Linked DNA regions of Variovorax paradoxus EPS. The protein of the gene in region 2 interacts with the protein of the main gene of each other region in a pairwise test. Links are inferred from orthologs where the notes say so. Each region holds a gene or a part of one and is shown on either strand. Other genes may lie near its edges. The genes, in order: VARPA_RS28410 and VARPA_RS02160.

Region 1 (10,123 bases), 5.7 Mb from region 2 along the record:
GAAGGCACCGGCCAGTACACCCTTGCGGATGCACGCGCACAGCGCTTCGGGCGTCGGTTCTTCGCCATTCAGGTAGGCGTTCATCGATGCTTCGTCCTGTTCGACCGCAAGCTCCACGAGCCGTGCACGATGGTGCAACGCCAGCGCCAATGCATCGGCCGGTACGTCCGTCACGCGATACGGCTGGCTGGCATCGTCCTTGTCCCAGACAAGCGCGCGCATGCCGATCAGGTCGATCACACCGCGGAAGTCGCCTTCGGAGCCGATGGGCAACTGCACGGCAACCGCCGTCACGCCCAAGCGCTCTTCCATCATCGCGACCACGCGCAGGAAGTCCGCGCCGAGCCGGTCAAGCTTGTTGACGAAAGCGATGCGCGGCACGCGGTACTTGTCCGCGAGGCGCCAGTTCGTTTCGGTCTGTGGCTCCACACCAGAGACGCCGTCGAACACGACGACCGCACCGTCGAGCACACGCAGCGAACGGTTCACTTCGATGTTGAAGTCGATGTGGCCGGGCGTATCGATCAGGTTGATCTGCGTTGCGTTCCAGTGGACCGTGATGGCCGCGCTGCTGATGGTGATGCCGCGCGTCTGCTCTTGCGGCTCGAAGTCCATGCGGGCCGTGCCGCGGCTCACGTCACCGATGTGATGGCTCTCGCCGGCGTAGAACAGGATGCGTTCGGTGGTGGTGGTCTTGCCCGCGTCGACGTGGGCAATGATGCCGATGTTGCGGATGTTTCTGAGTTTCGGGTTCATGACGAATCTTTCTTGTCGAAGCGCGAAATGCGCTTCGGATGCCTGGTTGGCGGTGCGCCAGCCCAGGCGAGATTCGCCTGAAGGCTAGCGACGAGAGATGTGCAATCTGCTGATGCGGCGGCCGGAGCCCGGGCGCACGGTGTCCACGCTCCGGCGCAGGGGAATCGTGGCGATCAGCTTGTCGTAGGTACGCATGGTGTGAAGTGAACTCTGAAAAAACAAAACCCCGGAGGGACGAGCCTGCCGGGGTTGGAGACCGGAAGGCACAACGCCTTCCGAACGCGATCGAAGGCGGTGTTAGGTGGCGGTGATGCTCGCCTCGATGGCTTGGATGAATTTCATGGTGGGGCGCATTGTCTTTGTGCGCGGCACCGAAGACAAGCCGTGCGCCATGGTCATGTTGGCTGGGAGCCACAGTGCTTGTCCGCGCAAAAGCCTCGCAACGCGACAGGTGCGGAGGCATCGGCCGGCCTCGGTGGCCGTCATCGATCCGTAAAACTGACGATGCAGCGGGAGGATGTAATCGACATCAGGATCTGTGGCTTCGCAGACCATGCGCTTCGGCAGCCCTCCATTCAACTCTTGAGGAACAAAAGATGGGAATACTTTCGGATTTTTTCGCCGCCAACCCCACGGAGGCGTTGCGCTACGCCAACCGGATCGAAGAGCCCGATGAAGGCGACGAGATCGAGGAACTGCTGGACCCCGCGCAGCACAAGCGTTTTACGGATATCGAGATCACCACGCTCTGGGCCATCATGGAAGGCAAGGAATGGGATGTCGACAGGCACACCCTCGAGTACATCGAGATCGGCGAGGACAGCGATGCATGGCTCAACCGATTTCCCGATGAGCTGACGATCCTGTTGACGCGCCTGGATTCCGGGTCGCTCGGCCCCGTGCTTGAAAAATGGGCAAAGACGGAAGAGCTCGCGTGCGATCCCGCGGAATTGCATCCCGTTGTGGAAGATCTCCGAAGGCTTGCGAACGAGGCGGTCGCCAAGAAGAAATCGGTATATCTGTGGGGATGCCTCTGAGGCCAGAGCGGGCAGCGTCGAAGGCGGTGATGCCGTCGCACCTCCCGGCAGCTAGACCACCAACCGATACCCCACCGCCGTCTCCGTCAACAGATGCCGAGGCTGCGCCGGATCGGCTTCCAGCTTCTGCCGCAGGTGCCCCATGTAGATGCGCAGGTAGTGGCTCTGGTCCGTATGCGACGGCCCCCACACCTCGCGCAGCAACTGGCGCTGCGTAAGCACGCGGCCCGCATTCGCGACCAGCACGGAGAGCAGGCGGTATTCGGTCGGCGTCAGGTGCACCTCGGCGCCGGCGCGGCGCACGATGCGTGCGGCGCGGTCCAGTTCGATCTCGCCGAATCGGAAGACGGCTTCGGCAGGCTCATCGTTGCCGCCACCGGCGGCGCGCGGGCGGCGAAGGTTGGCGCGCACGCGGGCCAGCAGCTCGCCGGTGCCGAAGGGCTTGGTGAGGTAGTCGTCGGCGCCGGCATCGAGTGCTGCAATCTTGTCGGCCTCGTCGGTGCGTGCCGACAGCACGATGATCGGCACCGCGGACCAGCCGCGCACATCGCGGATCAATGAGACGCCATCGCCATCGGGCAGCCCCAGGTCGAGCACCAGCAGGTCGGGCTGCCGCGTGCCGGCCGCGGCAAGGCCGTCGCGCAGCGTGCCGGCCTCGTGCACCAGCCAGCCCTCGGCTTCGAGCGCGCCGCGCACGAAGCGGCGGATCTGCGGCTCGTCCTCGATCACGATGGCGGTGGGGGATGGCATGGGTTCAGAGTTGGGCTTCGGCCGGTTCGGGCGGCTCGCGGCGTGGCAGGGTGACGGTGAATTCTGCACCCCCGTCGCGCGCGTTGGCCGCCGTGATTTCGCCGCCGTGCGCGCTCACCACCGCGCGGCAGATCGCGAGCCCCAGGCCGACGCCCGGTGTGGCCGATTCGGCCTCGCCGCGGGTGAACTTGTCGAACAGCTTCTGTTCGTGGCCCAGCAGCGCGGCAGGCAGGCCCGGCCCGTGGTCGCGCACCGTGAGCACCAGCGTGCCGGGTTCGGCGCGTGCGCCCACCACGATGGGTGGCGCACCGTACTTGGTGGCGTTCTCCAGCAGGTTGACGAGCACGCGTTCGATCAGCACCGCATCGAATTCGACCAGCGGAAGGTCCGCATCGAGCGTGGTCTGCACGACGGCGTCGCCCAGCGACGTGTGCGCCGCGCGGATCGACGATCCCACGACCTCCTCGACCGATTGCCAGTCGCGCCGCAGGTTCACCGCGCCGCCCGCGATGCCGCTTTCGAGCCGCGCCATGTCGAGCAGGTTGTTGACCAGCGCGTGCAGCTCGTGCGCCTGCGCAACGATGGCGCGTGCCGCGTTGCCGTGTTCTTCGGCCGGCAGCGTCTGCAGCGATTCGGCCAGCGCGATCAGCGCGGTGAGCGGCGTGCGCACGTCGTGCGAGATCGCGCCGAGCAGGGCATTGCGCAGGCGCTCCGATTCCATCTCGACCACGGCCTGCTGCGCCACCTCGACGTAGTGCACGCGCTCCAGCGCGATCGCGATCTGCCGGGCCAGCGTGTCGAGCTGCTGCGCCTGCTCCGGAATCAGCAACCAGCGCGGCTGCGCGGGCGACAGTGCCAGCACCCCGCGCACACGCATCGGCGCCTTCAATGGCACGTAGTGCCAAGGCTGCGCAGCCAATGTGGCGGTCGCAAGGCCTGCAGGTTGACCGTGGCGGAAGGCCCAGTCGGCGACCTGCGCATCGAAGCCCTCGGGCGGCTCTGTCGGCAGCACGAGCTGATCGGCCGCATCGGTCACCAGCACCAGCGCATGGCCGCCGAAGTGGCCCTGCACCGCGGCGGCGCCGAGCGTGACGACCTGCGTGCTCTCCAGCGCCGCCGAGAGTTCGCGCGTGAGTTCGAACAGCGAGCGCGCACGCCGTTCGCGGCTGGTCGATACGCCGGCCGCAAAGCGCAGCCCCGCGGTGAGCTGCCCCACCAGCAGGCCGACGCCGAGCATGATCGCGAAGGTCAGCACGTACTGCACGTCGCTCACCGCGAACGACAGGCGCGGCGGCACGAAGAAGTAATCGAACGCGGCCACGTTGAGCAAGGCCGCGAGCGCCGAAGGCCCGCGCCCGAAGCGCATCGCGACACCGACCACGCCGAGCAGGAACAGCATCACGATGTTCGAGAGTTCGAGCACGTTGGCGAGCGGCGTGCAGAGCAGGGTGAGTGCCACGCTGGTGGCCGTCGCCCACGCGTAGCCGGGCCAGTGGATCGGCGCCTTCTCGTGATCGTCGTCGTCGGCGCGCGGCGTGTTGAGCGGCGTGCGCGCGAGGCGGCGCGCGCTGTCGGCACGACCGACTTCCAGGATATCGAGCGCGGGCGCGCGTTGCGCCAGCGCGCGCGGCAACGAGACCCGCGTGGCGGGCCACCAACGACGCCATCCGCCGACCGGCTCGGACCGCCCCATCACCAGCGTCGCGCAGTTGAGCCGGCGGGCCTGCTCGGACAGTTGCTCGGCCACATCGGAACCCGTGAGCACCGCGGTGGCAGCGCCCAGTTCCTCGGCGAGCTTGAGCACTGCGAGGATGCGGTCGCGCTCTGCGGCAGCGAGGCGCTGCAGCCGCGGCGTTTCGACGTACGCCGCATGCCATCGCACGTTGAGCTGGCCCGCGAGCCGCGCCGCGGTGCGCACCGTCTGTGCCGCGCCTTCGTGCGGACCGACGCAGGCGAGGATCGCGCCCGAGGTGTTCCAGGCCTGCAGCGAAGCGCCGCCCTGCCCGTTGCCGACCGCCCCGGACTGCTCGACCCGCCAGCCGCGCACATCGTCTTCCACATGCTCGGCGGTGCGGCGCAGCGCAATCTCGCGCAGCGCGATCAGGTTGCCCTTGCGAAAGAAATTCTGCGCGGCGCGCTCAGCCTGCTGCGGCAGATAAACCTTGCCGGCTGCGAGCCGCGCGGTGAGTTCGTCGGGCGTGACGTCGACCAGCACCACTTCGTCGGCCTCGTCCAGCACGGTGTCGGGCACCGTCTCGTGCACACGCACGCCGGTGATCGCGCCGACGGTGCCGTTGAGGCTTTCGAGGTGCTGCACATTGAGCGCCGACCACACCTCGATGCCTGCGGCCAGCAGCTCCTGCACGTCCTGCCAGCGCTTGGCGTGGCGCGATCCGGGGGCATTGGTGTGGGCCAGTTCGTCGACCAGCAGCACGGCGGGCTTGCGTGCGAGCGCGGCGTCGAGGTCGAACTCGGCGAGCGTGCGGCCGCGGTAGGCCAGCTCGCGCAGCGGCAGTGTATCGAGCCCCGCGAGCAGCGCGGCGGTTTCGCTGCGGCCGTGCGTCTCGACCACACCGATGAGTACATCGCGCCCCGCGGTGCGCTCGCGCTGGGCCGCACTCAGCATTGCCCAGGTCTTGCCGACACCGGCGCTGGCGCCGAAGTAGATGCGCAGCTTGCCGCGCAGTGCACGCGCCTCGTCGTTGCGCAGTTGCGCAATCAGGGCATCGGGGTCGGGGCGGGCGTCATGCATGGCGGTGGCTGCGCAGGTTATCGCATCGGGCCGCCCTTGCGGCGCTTGGCCTCGTGCCGCCGCGCGGTGCGCGAGAGCGCCCACCACGCAAAGCCGAGCGGCACGAACAGCGCCGCGAGCGCCAACAACGCATGAAAGAGATCAGTGACCATCGCGCAGCCCGCAGCGTGCCAGGTGCTCGCGCCAGCTCACGAGCCGGCCGATTTCGCCGGAGGGCACGCACTCGATCAGGCGGTGCAGCACCTCGGCGTAACTGGCGATAGGCAGGCGGATCATGAGCCGCACGCAAGGTGCGTCGCTCTCTTGCGAGCACAGGGCGTGCAACAGCGGCTCGCAGCGCACCACGCCCGCATCGGGGGAGCCCGCGATGCTGCGGCGCACGCGCAATGCGTCGGCGCAGCAGACGGTGACATCGAGCACATAGAACGGGCTCGTGGCGGTCATGGGAGCGTGCGTTCGCAGCACGCCGGGGTGTTCACGATAAGCGGCATAAGCCATGTTTTTCTCCTCAACGCACCGATGCATCGAGCGCGAGATTCAGTGCGAGAACGTTGACGCGCGATTCACCGAGCAGCCCCCAGAGCGCGCCCTGGGTGTGCTTCTCGATCAGCGCGTTGATCTGTTCGACCGGCACCCCGCGCACACGCGCAACGCGCCCCGCTTGGTAGTGCGCGGCGGCGGGGCTGATGTCCGGATCGAGCCCGCTGGCCGAGGCCGTGACGAGATCGACCGGCACCGGCGCGGTGTTGCCCGGGTCCGCGGCGCGCAGCGCTTCGACGCGAGCCTTGATCGCATCGGTCAGCGCCGGGTTGAGCGGCCCCTGGTTCGCGCCGCCCGAGGCGCTCGCGTTGTAGGGCTGCGGCGCGGTGGCCGACGGGCGCCCCCAGAAGTGCTTCGGATCGCTGAAGTTCTGCCCGATGAGTTTCGAGCCGACCGTCGTGCCGTCCAGCACGATCAGGCTGCCCGCGGCCTCCTTCGGAAACACCGCTTTCGCGGCGCCGGTGACGGCCATCGGATAGATGAGCCCGGTGAGTGCGCTCAGCAGTGCGAAGAGCACGATGGCGGGGCGAAGAATGCTGCTGTTGTTGTTCATGAGAAATGCTCCTCAGACCAGGTGGACTGCGACGAGCAGCCAGTCGATCAACTTGATGCCGATGAAGGGGACGACGAGGCCGCCCAGGCCGTAGATGGCCAGGTTGCGGCGCAGCAGTGCGGCAGCGCCCACCGGCCGGTAGCGCACGCCCTTGAGCGCGAGCGGAATCAGGAACACGATGACGAGCGCGTTGAAGATCACCGCCGAAAGAATCGCCGACGACGGGCTCGCGAGGCGCATCACATTGAGCGCGCCCAGTTGCGGATAGGTCGAGACGAAGATCGCGGGAATGATCGCGAAGTACTTCGCCACGTCGTTTGCGATCGAGAAGGTGGTGAGCGAGCCGCGCGTCATGAGCAGCGCCTTGCCGGTCTCCACCACTTCGAGCAGCTTGGTCGGGTTGGAGTCGAGGTCGACCATGTTGCCGGCCTCTTTCGCGGCCTGCGTGCCGCTGCCCATCGCCACCGCCACGTCGGCCTGCGCGAGCGCGGGCGCGTCGTTGGTGCCGTCGCCGGTCATCGCGACCAGGCGGCCTTCGGACTGGTACTTGCGGATGAGCGCGAGCTTGTCCTCGGGCGTGGCTTCGGCGAGGAAGTCGTCCACGCCGGCCTCGGCGGCGATGGCCGCGGCGGTGAGCTTGTTGTCGCCGGTGATCATCACCGTCTTGATGCCCATGCGGCGCAGTTCGGCGAAGCGCTCCTTGATGCCGGTCTTGACGATGTCCTTGAGCTCGACCACGCCGAGCACGCGATTGCCTTCCGACACGGCCAGCGGCGTGCTGCCGCGGCGCGCCGTCTCTTCGGCCGCGCGCAGCATCTCGGCGGGCATGCTGCCGCCCAACGCTTCGACGTGGCGGCGCACCGCTTCGACAGCGCCTTTGCGCAACAGGACGACATCGGTATCGAGGCTGTTGGGGGCGGCGGGCAGGTCGGCTCCGCTCATGCGCGTCTGCGCGGTGAACTGCACGAAGCGTGCGCCCTCCACGGCCGTGGCTTCGAGGCCGTCGCGGCGCGCCAGGTCGACGATGCTGCGGCCTTCGGGCGTTTCGTCGGCCAGCGATGCAACCATCGCGGCACGCGCCAAGCGCGCCTTGGTCACGCCGGGCGCTGGCAGGAAGGCGCTGGCCTGGCGGTTGCCGTGCGTGATGGTGCCGGTCTTGTCGAGCAGCAGCACGTCGACGTCGCCGGCCGCTTCGACCGCGCGGCCCGAGGTCGCGATCACGTTGGCCTGCATCATGCGGCTCATGCCGGCCACGCCGACGGCCGAGAGCAGGCCGCCGATGGTGGTCGGGATCAGGCACACCAGCAGCGCGACCAGCGCGGTGAGCGACACCACGGTGCCCGCACCCGCGGCCTCCACGCTGAACACCGAGAACGGCAGCAGCGTGACGGTGACCATCAGGAACACGAGCGTGAGCGCCACCAGCAGGATGGTGAGCGCGATCTCGTTGGGCGTCTTCTGGCGCTTGGCCGCTTCGACCATGCCGATCATGCGGTCCAGGAACGACTCGCCCGGGTTCACCGAGATGCGCACCACCAGCCAGTCCGACAGCACGCGGGTGCCGCCGGTCACTGCAGAGAAGTCGCCACCCGATTCGCGCACCACGGGCGCCGATTCGCCGGTGATGGCGCTTTCGTCGACCGAGGCCACGCCTTCGATGACTTCGCCGTCGAGCGGAATCACGTCGCCGGTCTCGACCAGCACGACGTCGCCCTTGCGCAGGTTGGGCGCCTGCTCCGGCAGCCACTGGCCGCCATGGTGCTGCTGTTGCGGCTCCGTCAACTTCTTGGCCCAGGTGTCCTTGCGCAAGCCGCGCAATGAAGCGGCCTGAGCCTTGCTGCGGCCTTCGGCCAGGGCCTCGGCAAAGTTCGCGAACAGCACGGTGAACCACAGCCACACGGTGATGGCGAGCACGAAGCCGGGCTTCATGCCGGTGTCGCCGGGAAAGCTCAGCGCATGCACCCAGAGCAGGCTGGTGAGGATGCTCCCGATATAGACGATGAACATCACAGGGTTGCGCCACTGGGTGCGCGGGTCCAGCTTGGCGAAGGCGCCCCAGAGGGCGGGCTTGACCAGCGCTGCGTCGAGCAGCGAGAGAGAGGTTTTGGTGTTGGCAGTCATGGTGGGCTCCTTCTTATTTCCAGAGCACCAGGTGTTCGACGATCGGCCCGAGGGCCAGCGCCGGCACGTAGTTGAGCAAGCCGACCAGCAGCACGGTGCCGATCAGCAAGGAGACGAACAGCGGGCCGTGCGTGGGCAGCGTGCCGCTGGTGACGGGCAGGCGCTTCTTGGCGGCCAGCGAGCCGGCAATGGCCAGCACCGGCACGATCATCGCGAAGCGGCCGAGCCACATGGCGAGGCCGAGCAGGCCGTTGTAGAACGGCGTGTTGGCCGAGAGGCCGGCGAAGGCGCTGCCGTTGTTGTTGGCGGCCGAGGTCAACGCATAGAGGATTTCCGAGAAGCCGTGCGCACCGGGGTTCGCGATGCCGGCCTTGCCGGCGCCTGCGATCACCGCCACCGCGGTGCCGGCCAGCACCAGGATCGGCGTGACCAGGATCGCGATGGAGATGAGCTTCATCTCGCGCACCTCGATCTTCTTGCCCAGGTACTCGGGCGTGCGGCCGATCATGAGACCCGCGATGAACACCGCGAGCATCGCGAAGATCAGCATGCCGTAGAGGCCGCTGCCGACGCCGCCGAACACCACTTCACCAAGCTGCATGAGCACCATCGGCACCATGCCGCCGAGCGGGGTGAGCGAGTCGTGCATCGCGTTCACCGCGCCGCACGAGGCCGCGGTCGTGATGGCGGCGAAGAGCGCCGAGGCGTCGATGCCGAAGCGCACTTCCTTGCCTTCCATGTTGCCGCCGCTCTGCAATGCGCTGGACACCTGGTCGACGCCGAGTGATGCGAACAACGGATTGCCGCCCTGCTCGGCCGGCGTGATCACCATCACCGCGACGACGAACATGACCGTCATCGCCGCGAGCACGGCCCAGCCCTGGCGCATGTCGCCGACGACACGGCCGAAGGCGAAGCACAGGGCCGCCGGAATCAGGAAGATCGCGATCATCTGCAGCAGGTTGCTGAGCGCGGTCGGGTTCTCGTAGGGGTGCGCCGAGTTGGCGTTGAAGAAGCCGCCACCGTTGGTGCCGATCATCTTGATCGCTTCCTGCGACGCGACCGGGCCCATGGCGAGGGTCTGCGTCCTGGTGGTGGCGTCTTCCATCACCGGGGCGCCCTTCTCGTCCTTGAGCGGCTGGCCGTCGGCGCCGTTCTTCGGCTGCTGGAAGGCGGTGGTCTCGACGGTGGCCACGTCCTTGTAGGCATCGAAGTTCTGGATCACGCCCTGGCCCACGAAGAAGACCGCGAGCACGAACGACAGCGGCACCAGCACCCACAGCGTGACGCGGGTGATGTCGGCCCAGAAGTTGCCGACCAGGCCCTTGCTTCCGGCGCCATCTCCGCGGCGCGCGAAGCCGCGCACCAGCGCGAAGGCAACCGCGATGCCGGTGGCGGCGGAGAAGAAGTTCTGCACCGTGAGACCGAGCATCTGCGTGAGATAGCTCATGGTCGATTCACCGGCGTAGCCCTGCCAGTTGGTGTTGCTGACGAAGCTCACCGCGGTGTTGAAGGCCGAGTCGGCCGACACCGCGCCCATGCCGGCCGGGTTGAGCGGCAGCACGCCCTGCAGGCGCTGCAGCGCATAGACGACAACGGCGCCCAAGAGGTTGA
Region 2 (9,759 bases):
CCACGCCAAGCGCGAGAACAAGCTGCGGCTGGCCAACTGGGTCGGGGAGCACCTGAAGATCGACCTGGACACCGACGCGATGTTCGACGTGCAGGTCAAGCGCATCCACGAATACAAGCGGCAGCTGCTCAACGTGCTGCATGTGGTGACGCGCTATCACCGCATCCTCGACGCGCAAGCGGCCGGCACGCCCCTCGACATCGTGCCGCGCGTGGTGGTGTTCGCAGGCAAGGCGGCTTCGGCGTACGCGATGGCCAAGCTGGTGATCCGTCTCATCAACGACGTGGCGAGCACCATCAACGCCGATGCGCGCGTGGGCAAGCTGCTGAAGGTGGTGTTCCTGCCGAACTACAGCGTGAGCCTGGCCGAGATCATCATGCCGGCGGCCGACCTGTCGGAGCAGATCTCGACCGCGGGCACGGAAGCATCCGGCACCGGCAACATGAAGTTCGCGCTGAACGGCGCGCTCACCATCGGCACGCTCGACGGCGCCAACGTGGAGATGCGCGAGAACGTGGGGCCGGAGAACATCTTCATCTTCGGCAACACGACGCCGGAGGTGGCGGAGATCCGGGCACGCGGGTACCAGCCGCGCGAGATCTACGAGGAGAACGCGGACCTGAAGCGCGTGCTGGACGCGATCCGCGACGGTGCGTTCTCGCCGGGCGAGCCGTCGCGCTACCAAGGCATCTACGACGCGCTGGTGAACTGGGGCGACCATTACCTGCTGCTGGCCGACTACGCGAGCTATGTCGCGAAGCAGGCCGAGGTCGATGCGCTCTACCGCGATTCGGACGCGTGGACGCGGATGGCGATTCTCAATGTGGCGGGGATGGGGGCGTTCTCTTCGGACCGCACGATTGCGCAGTACGCGCATGAGATCTGGAACACCAAGCCGGTGGTGCTCGGCTGAGTCTCCGGAATTTCTCCCTCCCCGTCCGGGGGAGGGCCGGGGTGGGGGCACGCGGCGCATCCATCGAGCGCTCTGCCCACCCCCATCCCAACCTTCCCCCAAAGGGGGAAGGAGCAAGACAAATTCAGCGCGGTTTTTCGGGGGGCGCTTCGGCCTCGGTCACGAACCCGATGCGGCTCAACCCCGCCTTGTTCGCAATGCCCATGAGCGCCACCACCTTGCCGTAGGGCACGGTCTGATCGGCGCGCAATTGCACTTCGGTGTCCTTGCTGTCCGCCGCGGACTTCTCGAGCTGGGCCGCCAGCTCTTCGTGGGTCACGGGCTTGTCGTTCAGAAACACCTTGCCCGATGCATCGACCGCGAGGCTCACGAACTTGGGCGTGTCGTTGGGCTGGCCGGCATCGGTTTGCGGCAGGTCGAGCTTGATCGAACTGGCCATCAGCGGCGCCGTGATGATGAAGATCACCAGCAGCACCAGCATCACGTCGACCAGCGGCGTGACGTTGATGTCCGAGAGCGGCCGTTGTCCGCCAGCGCCCGTCGCACGCCCACCGCCTGCGGCGCTGCTGCCGAGCGAAGTGCGTCCGAAGGCCATGGTTCTCGCAGCTCCTAGACCGGCATCGGCCGCGCGGGCGGCGGTGCAACGGGCGCGGGCGCCGCGCCGAAGCTGCCGAGCAGGTCGTGCGCGAAGCCTTCGAGCTCGGCTTCGATGCGGCCGATGACGCGTCCGAAGACGTTGTAGGCCAACACGGCCGGAATGGCGACCGCCAGACCGAAGGCGGTCATGACGAGCGCTTCGCCGACGGGGCCGGCCACCTTGTCGATAGTGAAGCCGCCGGTCTGGCCCGCGATGCCCGTCAGCGCGCCGTAGATGCCCCAGACCGTGCCGAGCAACCCGACGAAGGGCGCCGTGGCGCCGACAGTGGCAAGAAGAATCTGCCCGGCCTGCAGGCGCCGCAATGCGCCGTGCAAGGCATCGCGCAGCACGCGCGTGAGACGCTGGTTGCGATCGGCCGTGGCGCCCAGCGTTCCATTGACGTTGACGGCCGCCGCATTCTTGATGGCAACGACCGCGGGCAAGACCAGCGCCGCGCGGTCGAAGGCCTGGAGCTTCTGCTCGGCATCGGCCAGCGTGGCCGACTGCCAGAACGCCGCGATGCTGCGCAGCACATCGCGCGTGCCGCCGCGCAGCAGCCACGTCTTCCAGAGAATCACGACCCAGCTCGCGATCGACATCGCCAGCAAGAGCGCCGCCACCGAGCGGCTGACGCCGTCGCCATGGGTCAGCAGTTCGAGGACGCTCATCGGAGTTGACCTTAACGTAGACCGAGCACGTCGTACATGTCGAACAGGCCGGACTTCTGCTCGGCCAGGAAGCGCACCGCGCGCAGGGCGCCCTGCGCGTAGGTCACGCGGCTCGACGACTTGTGCGTGATCTCGATGCGCTCGCCGATGCCCGCGAACAGCACGGTGTGGTCGCCGACGATGTCGCCGCCGCGGATGGCCGAGAAGCCGATGGTCGACGGATCGCGCTCGCCCGTGATGCCTTCGCGGGCGTAGACGGCGCAGTCCTTGAGATCACGGCCCAGCGCGTCGGCAATGACTTCGCCCATCTTGAGCGCGGTGCCCGAGGGCGCGTCGACCTTGTGGCGGTGGTGGGCCTCGATGATCTCGATGTCGTAACCGGTCGACATCGCCTTGGCGGCCATCTCGAGCAGCTTGAAGGTGACGTTGACGCCCACGCTCATGTTGGGGGCCAGCATGATGGCCACGTCTTTCGCGATCTCGGCGATTTCTGCCTTCTGCGCGTCGCTGAAGCCGGTGGTGCCGATGACGGCCTGCACGCCGAGCTCGCGGCAGACCGCGAGGTGCGCGAGCGTGCCTTCGGGGCGGGTGAAGTCGATGAGCACCTGCGCGTCTTTGAGACCCGTGCGCAGGTCCGCCACGATGGGCACGCCGCTCGTGAAGCCGAGGAAAGCGGCGGCATCGTTGCCGATGGCTTCGCTGCCGGCGATGTCGAGGGCACCGGCCAGGCGGCAGTCAGGCGCATTGCGCACGGCCTCGATCAGCATGTGGCCCATGCGGCCCGAAGCGCCAGCGATGGCGATGCGGCGAGGCACGGAGGTGGCGGAGGGGGAGGAAGAGGTAGGTTGAGTCACGCGGATTCAGTCATCGGAATGGCCCGCAGGCCACTTGGAACCATGGGGGACCGGACGGACGCCGCCTGACTCGGCGGGCGCCGCCCGCTCTGGTTGCGCTCAGCGCGCGGCTTCGAGCGGTGGGTAGGCGGCCGGCAGCGGGGGCACGGTCGTTGCCGAGGCGGAGGCATCGGCTTTCCCGTCCTTGGCCGGCGCGAATTTCTTGAGCTCGTCTTCCGTGGCTTCGAGCGGGGGCACCTTGCCGGTTTTCTTGCGGGTGTCGAGCGTGGCGACGAATTCTTCTTCGCTGGGCATCTCGTCGCCTACGAAGCGGTCCATCAGCTCGCCGTTGAAGAACACGGTCAGGTGGCGCTCCTGGGGTTCGACGCCCTGGCGGCGGATGGTGAACACGTAGTCCCAGCGATTGGCATGGAACACGTCGTTCAGCAGCGAAGTACCGAGGATTTCACGCACCTGCTGGCGCGACATGCCGGGCTTGAGCGCCGCGACCTGCTCCTTCGACACGAAATTGCCCTGGACCACTTCGACCTTGTAGGGCGTGACCGCGGCCAGCGCGCCACGCGTGCGATCGCTGAAACCGCTGCAGGCACCGAGGCAGAGCGTCGCGGCGACGGCAGCAGCCAGCAGCCAGGAACGGCGTTGGAAAATGGCAAGCATGGGAGGAAAAGGGGGTAGCGATATGATCGGCCATTGTAGCGGCTGGCCTTTTCAGGACCTGACCGCGGCACAGGGCGCAGGAACCATCATGGCCAATATCGACGAACTCAAAAATACCGGCCTCAAGGCCACCTTGCCACGCCTGAAGATTCTGGAAATCTTCCAGACGGGCAGCCAGCGGCACATGACGGCCGAAGACGTGTTTCGCGTCCTGCTCAACGAACATTCCGACATCGGCCTTGCCACCGTTTACCGCGTGCTCACGCAGTTCGAGCAGGCCGGCATCCTGGAGCGCAGCCACTTCGAGAGCGGCAAGGCGGTCTACGAACTCAACGAAGGCACGCACCACGACCACCTGATCTGCACCTCGTGCGGCAAGGTCGAGGAGTTCTATGACGCCGAGATCGAGCGCCGCCAGCAGATGATTTCCAAGGACAAGGGCTGGATCCTGCAGGACCACGCGATGTCGCTCTACGGCCTCTGCGGCGACTGCGTAAAGAAGCGCTAGAACAGGGCTTACCCCCAGTCTTCGCGCACTTCGTGTCGCTTCGCCAACCCCCTTTCAGGGGGCGACACCGGCGGCCCGGCAAAGCCGGTTCCGCGGTGTCCCTGGCAAAACGGGGTCAGTCTTGGCCGGTTTCCATCGCCTTGTGGTGGCGCGCCACGAAATCCGCATAGGTGTCGATGCCGCGCAGCTGCAGGATCGAATTGCGCACCGCCGCCTCGACCAGCACGGCGATGTTTCGCCCCGCCACCACCTGGATGATGACCTTGCGCACCGGGATGCCCAGCACGTCCTGCGTGAGCGGCGCCGAGGGCATGCGCTCGTAGTCGCGCTCGAAGCTGTCACGGCGCACCAGGTGCACGATGAGCTTCAGGCGCATCTTCCGGCGCACCGCCGTCTCGCCGAAGATCGCGCGGATGTCCAGGAGGCCGATGCCGCGCACTTCCAGCAGGTTCAGCAGCAGGTCGGGGCAGCGGCCCTCGATGGTGTTCTGGTTGATGCGGTAGAGGTCGACCGCATCGTCGGCCACCAGGCCATTGCCGCGTGAAATCAGCTCGAGCCCCAGCTCGCTTTTTCCGAGGCCGGACTCGCCCGTGATCATCACGCCCATCCCCAGGATGTCCATGAACACACCGTGCATCGAGGTGCGCTCGGCGAAGTGCTTGGACAGGTAGGCGCGCAGCAGGTCGATCACGAAAGCCGACGATTCGCGCGTGGCGAAGAGCGGCAACTGGGCGCGTTCGCAGATCGACAGCAGTTCGTCGGGCGGCGCCTGGCCGTCGGCCAGCACCAGCATCGGCGGCTCCAGCGTGACGATGCGGGCGATTCGGCGTGCGCAGTCGTCGGGGCTTCCGCGCGTGAGGTAGGCCACCTCGCGGGCGCCGAGGATCTGCACGCGGTACGGGTGGATGTAGTTGAGGTAACCGACCAGGTCGGCGGCAGACTGGGCGCGGCTGATGACCTCGGGATCGAACTGGCGCTCCGAAGCGCCGAGTCCCGCGAGCCATTCCCAGCGGAGCGACCCGCGGAACTCCTCGAACATGGCATCGGCGCTGATGACGGTCGGCTTCATGCGGTCAGAAGGCGGCGCTCGGCGCCGGCATTGGATGGATGAGTGACAGGGGAGGTGTCGCGCAGCTTAGCAGCAGCCGCGCACGCCGACGCATGCGCTCAGGCGACTTGGGTCGACTGCCAGCCGGCGATCAGGCCGTGGAGCGCGGTGGCATCGGTGCTGGACTTGATTTGCTCGCGCAGGCCGGCGTCGCTCAGCAGTTCGGCGATTTCGGAGAGGATTTCGAGGTGCTTCTGCGTGGCCGCTTCGGGCACCAGCAAAAAGATCAGGAGCGCGACGGGTTGCTCGTCGGGAGCGTCGAAGCCGATGGGATTCGCCAGCTGGAACACCGCGGCCATCGGCGCCTTGAGGCCCTTGATGCGGCCATGCGGAATGGCAACGCCGTGGCCCAGGCCGGTGGAGCCGAGGCGCTCGCGCGCAAAGAGGCTGTCGGTGATGAGGGCGCGCCCCAGGCCATGGAGGCTTTCGAACAGAAGGCCAGCTTCTTCGAAAGCACGTTTCTTGCTGGTAGCGTCAACGCTCACAAGCACTTGGGCGGGCGGCAGGATGGACGCGAGGCGATTCATGGTGGGAGCAGAGCGGGGGCGATTATGCACCCGGTTGGTAAAAACCCCCAGTCCCCCTATCTACTTTCTGTTTACATGTTGCCCAGAGGCCTCGCTGCCCCAGGCAGAAGCCGGCAGAAACCAACAGAAAACCCAAAAGTCCGACGGCGATGGTCGGAAAAGCAAAAGGCCGCCCGAAGGCGGCCTGTGGTGCGAGCGGGCCCGAGAGCCCCGCTCCTTGTTCACATCACGCGTTTGGGCGCGACGTGATGGTGGTCCTGCAGGCGGTCCTTGTGGCGAACAACCTGGCGGTCGAGCTTGTCGACCAGCTCATCGACCGCAGCGTAGAGATCAGCGTGGCTCGACTCCGCGAACATGTCATTGCCCTTGACGTGAATGTTGCACTCCGCCCTTTGGCGGCGTTCCTTTTCCTTCTGCTTTTCCACCGTGAGGATCACCTTCACATCGACCACCTGGTCGAAGTGCCGTGTGATCCGGTCCAGCTTGCTCGTGACGTAGGTGCGCAAGGCAGGGGTGACGTCGAGGTGATGACCGCTGATCGTCAAATTCATGAATGACCTCCTGAGAATTGACGGTTGGGGAAATGACCCCGCTCCGGATTGGAGCGTGGCCGGCGAAACAGGTGTGGTGCGGGGAAAGGGAGAGAAGAGGAGGAAGGGGAGGAAAGAGGGGTCGGTCGATTCACTATGCCCAAGCTGTCACGGTATTGCAATACCTGGGTTCTCCGGGTGGCGAGAGCGCCTGGGGCCTGCTTCAATCCGCTATTGAATCGATAGCTGCCCGTGCAGCTTGGCCCGCCTTCGTGGCGCTTTGCTTGCAAGTGTTAACGCACTTCTCGCCTGGTGACCCTCCCGGGCGAAGGGCCAGCCGCTTCAGCGCCAGGCCGCGCGCATGCGGTTGCGCAGGTCGATCACCGCGGCGGGCGGAGGCACCGCGGGCGGCTGAACCGGCGGTGGTGGCCAGGTCTGCTGCTCGAAGCCAGCGAGATCCGATTCCGTGATGAAGCGCGTGCGATTCGCATACAGATGCCGGTCGCCCCGCACCGCCTGCTGCGTGATGTAGAAGCGCTGCGGCACCAGGAGGTGCAGATGGTCGCGGGCCCGCGTCATCGCGACGTAGAGCAGGCGCCGCTCTTCCTCGAGTTCGTGCGCGCTCTGCGCCACGTCGGCCGGCAGGCAGCCGTCGACCACGTTGAGCACATGTACCGAGTTCCATTCCTGGCCCTTGGCCGAATGGATGGTGGAGAGGATCAGGTAGTCCTCGTCGAGCAGCGGCGGCCCCGGGCGATCGCTCGTGGCTTCGGGCGGATCGAGCGTGAGCTCGGTCAGGAAGCGCTCACGCGAACCGTAGCCCGCGGCGAGGCGCACCAGTTGCTCCACGTCCTGGCGGCGCACGCCGGAGGTGTCGTCGTAGAGCCGCTCCAGGTGCGGCAGATACCAGCCCATCGCCAGCTCCACATCGGCCGGCCACGCCAGCGACGGCGCACGCAACGCGGCGTAGGCCTCGGCGAACCCGGCCCACTGCTCGCGTGCCGCGGACGGCGGCACGAAGTCGCGCACGGCCGCGGCCGGATCGGCCGCCTGGTCCATCGCATCGAGCAAGCGCGTGCCGGTGACGGGCCCGATGCCGGGAATCAGCTGCGTGACGCGAAACCCCGCCATGCGCCCGCGCGGGTTCTCGGCAAACCGCAGCACGGCAAGCAGGTCCTTCACATGCGAAGCCTCGAGAAACTTGAGCCCGCCGAACTTCACGAAGGGGATGTTGCGGCGTGCCAGTTCCAGTTCGAGCGCCGCGCTGTGCGACGAGGTGCGAAACAGCACCGCCTGCGACTTGAGCGCAAGCCCGCCCTCGCGGTGCGCGAGCACCTTGTCGGCCACCCAGCGCGCCTGCCCGGCCTCGTCGGGCACCAGCACCAGTTGCGGCTTGCCGGCGGAGGGCTTGTCGGTCCAGAGCGTCTTGGCATGCCGCTCGGCCGCCTGCGCGATCACGCGGTTCGATACGTCGAGGATCGGCTGCGTCGAGCGGTAGTTGCGCTCCAGCGTGACCACCCTCGCCTCCCGACTGAACTGCGAAGGGAAATCGAGGATGTTGCGCACCGTCGCGCCGCGGAACGAGTAGATCGATTGCGCGTCGTCCCCCACCACCGTGACGCCGCGCCCATCGGGCTTCATCGCCAGCAGGATCGAAGCCTGCAGCAGGTTGGTGTCCTGGTACTCGTCGACCAGCACATGGTCGAAGCGCGCGCCCACGGCTTCGGCCAGCGCGGGCTCGGCGACCATCTCGGCCCAGTAGAGCAGCAGGTCGTCGTAGTCGAGCACGTTCTGCTGCTGCTTGGCTTCGACGTAGGCGCCGAACAGCGTCTTGAGCTCGGCCTCCCATTCGCCGCACCAGGGGAAGGCCTCCTTCAGCACCTCGGCCACCGAGGCGCGCGTGTTCACGCAGCGCGAATAGATCGAGAGGCACGTGCCCTTGCGCGGGAAGCGGTTGACCGTGGAAGACAGGCCCAGCTCGTGGCGCACCAGCCCCATCAGGTCTTCGGCATCGCCGCGGTCATGGATCGTGAAGTTCTCGTCGAGTCCGATCTGTTGCGCGTACTCGCGCAAGAGCCGCGCCCCGATGCCGTGAAAGGTGCCGGCCCACGGCAGCGCGGGCGGGCGTTCCGACTTGAGGCCGAGCACCTTGGCCAGCACCTGGCCCGCGCGGCGCTCCATTTCCTGCGCGGCGCGGCGCGAGAAAGTCAGCAGCAGCAGGCGCTGCGGATCGACCCCGTCCGCGATCAGGTGCGCCACCCGATGCGCCAGCGTGCTGGTCTTGCCGGAACCGGCACCGGCAATCACCAGCAGCGGGCGGTGATCGTCGGCCACCGCAGCGCCGACGCCGTGCTCGACGGCTGCGCGCTGGTCGTCGTTGAGCGTGGCCAACGCCGCGGCAAGGCGCTCGGCTTGCGTCTTCGGCGCAGCGGAAATTACGGGGGGCGCAGCGGTCTGCATGGGCACGACTTTACTGTATGTCCGTCCAGTTCAGTCAGGTTGCCGACATGTGCCCGGTGACATAATCGCGCCTCGCTGCAACCGGAGACTCCCCATGGAAACCGCCCCGTCTCGGCAGCTTTCAACTCCCCTCTGACGCGCTCGCGCCGGGCCCGGGAATTGAAAGCGCCCCTCCCTCGCCCACCGTTTCAGTCATCCCCGGGAGTGAGCCCATGCTCAACATCTTTACGCTCGCCAACGGCCGCCTCGTCCAGGAAGAGATCGAGTCGCTGGAAGAGCTCTCCAAGTTCCAGCCGATCTGGGTCGACCTCGAATCGCCCACGCTCGAAGAAAAGCGCTGGATCAAGCAGTACTACGGCCTCTCGATTCCCGAAGACGCGATGGACGAGGACATCGAGGAGTCCGCCCGCTTCTACGAGGAAGACAACGGCGAGCTGCACATCCGTTCCGACTTCCTGATCGACGACGACGAAGACCCGCGCACCGTGCGTGTGGCCTTCATCCTCAACCAGCACAACACCGATCTGCGCAGCCGCGGCGTTCTGTTCTCGATCCACGACGAAGACGTGCCCGTGTTCCGCCTGCTGCGCATGCGCGCACGCCGCGCGCCGGGGCTGATCGAAGACGCCAAAGAAGTGATGCTCAAGCTCTTCGACGCCGACGCCGAATACTCGGCCGACACGCTGGAGAACATCTACGACGAGCTCGAAGTGGCGGGCAAGAAAGTGCTCTCGGGCAACGTCACCGACGAGCTGGCCGGCGAGGTGCTCGGCCTCATCGCGCGACAGGAAGACTTGAACGGCCGCATCCGCCGCAATGTGATGGACACCCGCCGCGCGGTGAGCTTCATGATGCGCAGCAAGATGCTCAACGCCGAGCAGTTCGAAGAGGCCCGGC

What was found.
Region 1: the proteins of VARPA_RS02160 (region 2) and VARPA_RS28410 interact in binary tests that used the Escherichia coli proteins (3 or more experiments, as listed by UniProt). The link is inferred for Variovorax paradoxus EPS from one-to-one orthologs.

What each region holds. Positions count from the first base shown.
Region 1 is NC_014931.1:6,178,027-6,188,149, forward strand. Bases 2,348-5,621 are described here. They hold VARPA_RS28410 (DUF4118 domain-containing protein), read right to left. Parts: upstream 5,296-5,621; coding sequence 2,548-5,295; downstream 2,348-2,547. Other genes in these bases: kdpE (two-component system response regulator KdpE), read right to left, coding at 2,348-2,543; VARPA_RS31860 (hypothetical protein), read right to left, coding at 5,313-5,447; VARPA_RS28415 (hypothetical protein), read right to left, coding at 5,437-5,621. Also shown: fusA (elongation factor G), read right to left, coding at 1-756; VARPA_RS28395 (hypothetical protein), read right to left, coding at 1,054-1,311; VARPA_RS28400 (hypothetical protein), read left to right, coding at 1,353-1,793; more of kdpE, read right to left, coding at 1,845-2,347; more of VARPA_RS28415, read right to left, coding at 5,622-5,739; potassium-transporting ATPase subunit KdpC, read right to left, coding at 5,804-6,388; potassium-transporting ATPase subunit KdpB, read right to left, coding at 6,401-8,509; potassium-transporting ATPase subunit KdpA, read right to left, coding at 8,523-10,123. UniProt on the Escherichia coli protein: Member of the two-component regulatory system KdpD/KdpE involved in the regulation of the kdp operon. KdpD may function as a membrane-associated protein kinase that phosphorylates KdpE in response to environmental signals.
Region 2 is NC_014931.1:457,841-467,599, reverse strand. The notes cover bases 4,139-7,048. They hold VARPA_RS02160 (PTS sugar transporter subunit IIA), read right to left. Parts: upstream 5,873-7,048; coding sequence 5,405-5,872; downstream 4,139-5,404. Other genes in these bases: VARPA_RS02150 (ATP-dependent helicase), read right to left, coding at 6,745-7,048; hpf (ribosome hibernation-promoting factor, HPF/YfiA family), read right to left, coding at 6,094-6,423; hprK (HPr(Ser) kinase/phosphatase), read right to left, coding at 4,353-5,306; fur (ferric iron uptake transcriptional regulator), read left to right, coding at 4,139-4,237. In the rest of the region: VARPA_RS02195 (glycogen/starch/alpha-glucan phosphorylase), read left to right, coding at 1-913; VARPA_RS02190 (ExbD/TolR family protein), read right to left, coding at 1,038-1,508; VARPA_RS02185 (MotA/TolQ/ExbB proton channel family protein), read right to left, coding at 1,523-2,218; dapB (4-hydroxy-tetrahydrodipicolinate reductase), read right to left, coding at 2,230-3,033; VARPA_RS02175 (outer membrane protein assembly factor BamE), read right to left, coding at 3,172-3,729; more of fur, read left to right, coding at 3,818-4,138; more of VARPA_RS02150, read right to left, coding at 7,049-8,862; magnesium/cobalt transporter CorA, read left to right, coding at 9,075-9,759. UniProt on the Escherichia coli protein: Seems to have a role in regulating nitrogen assimilation.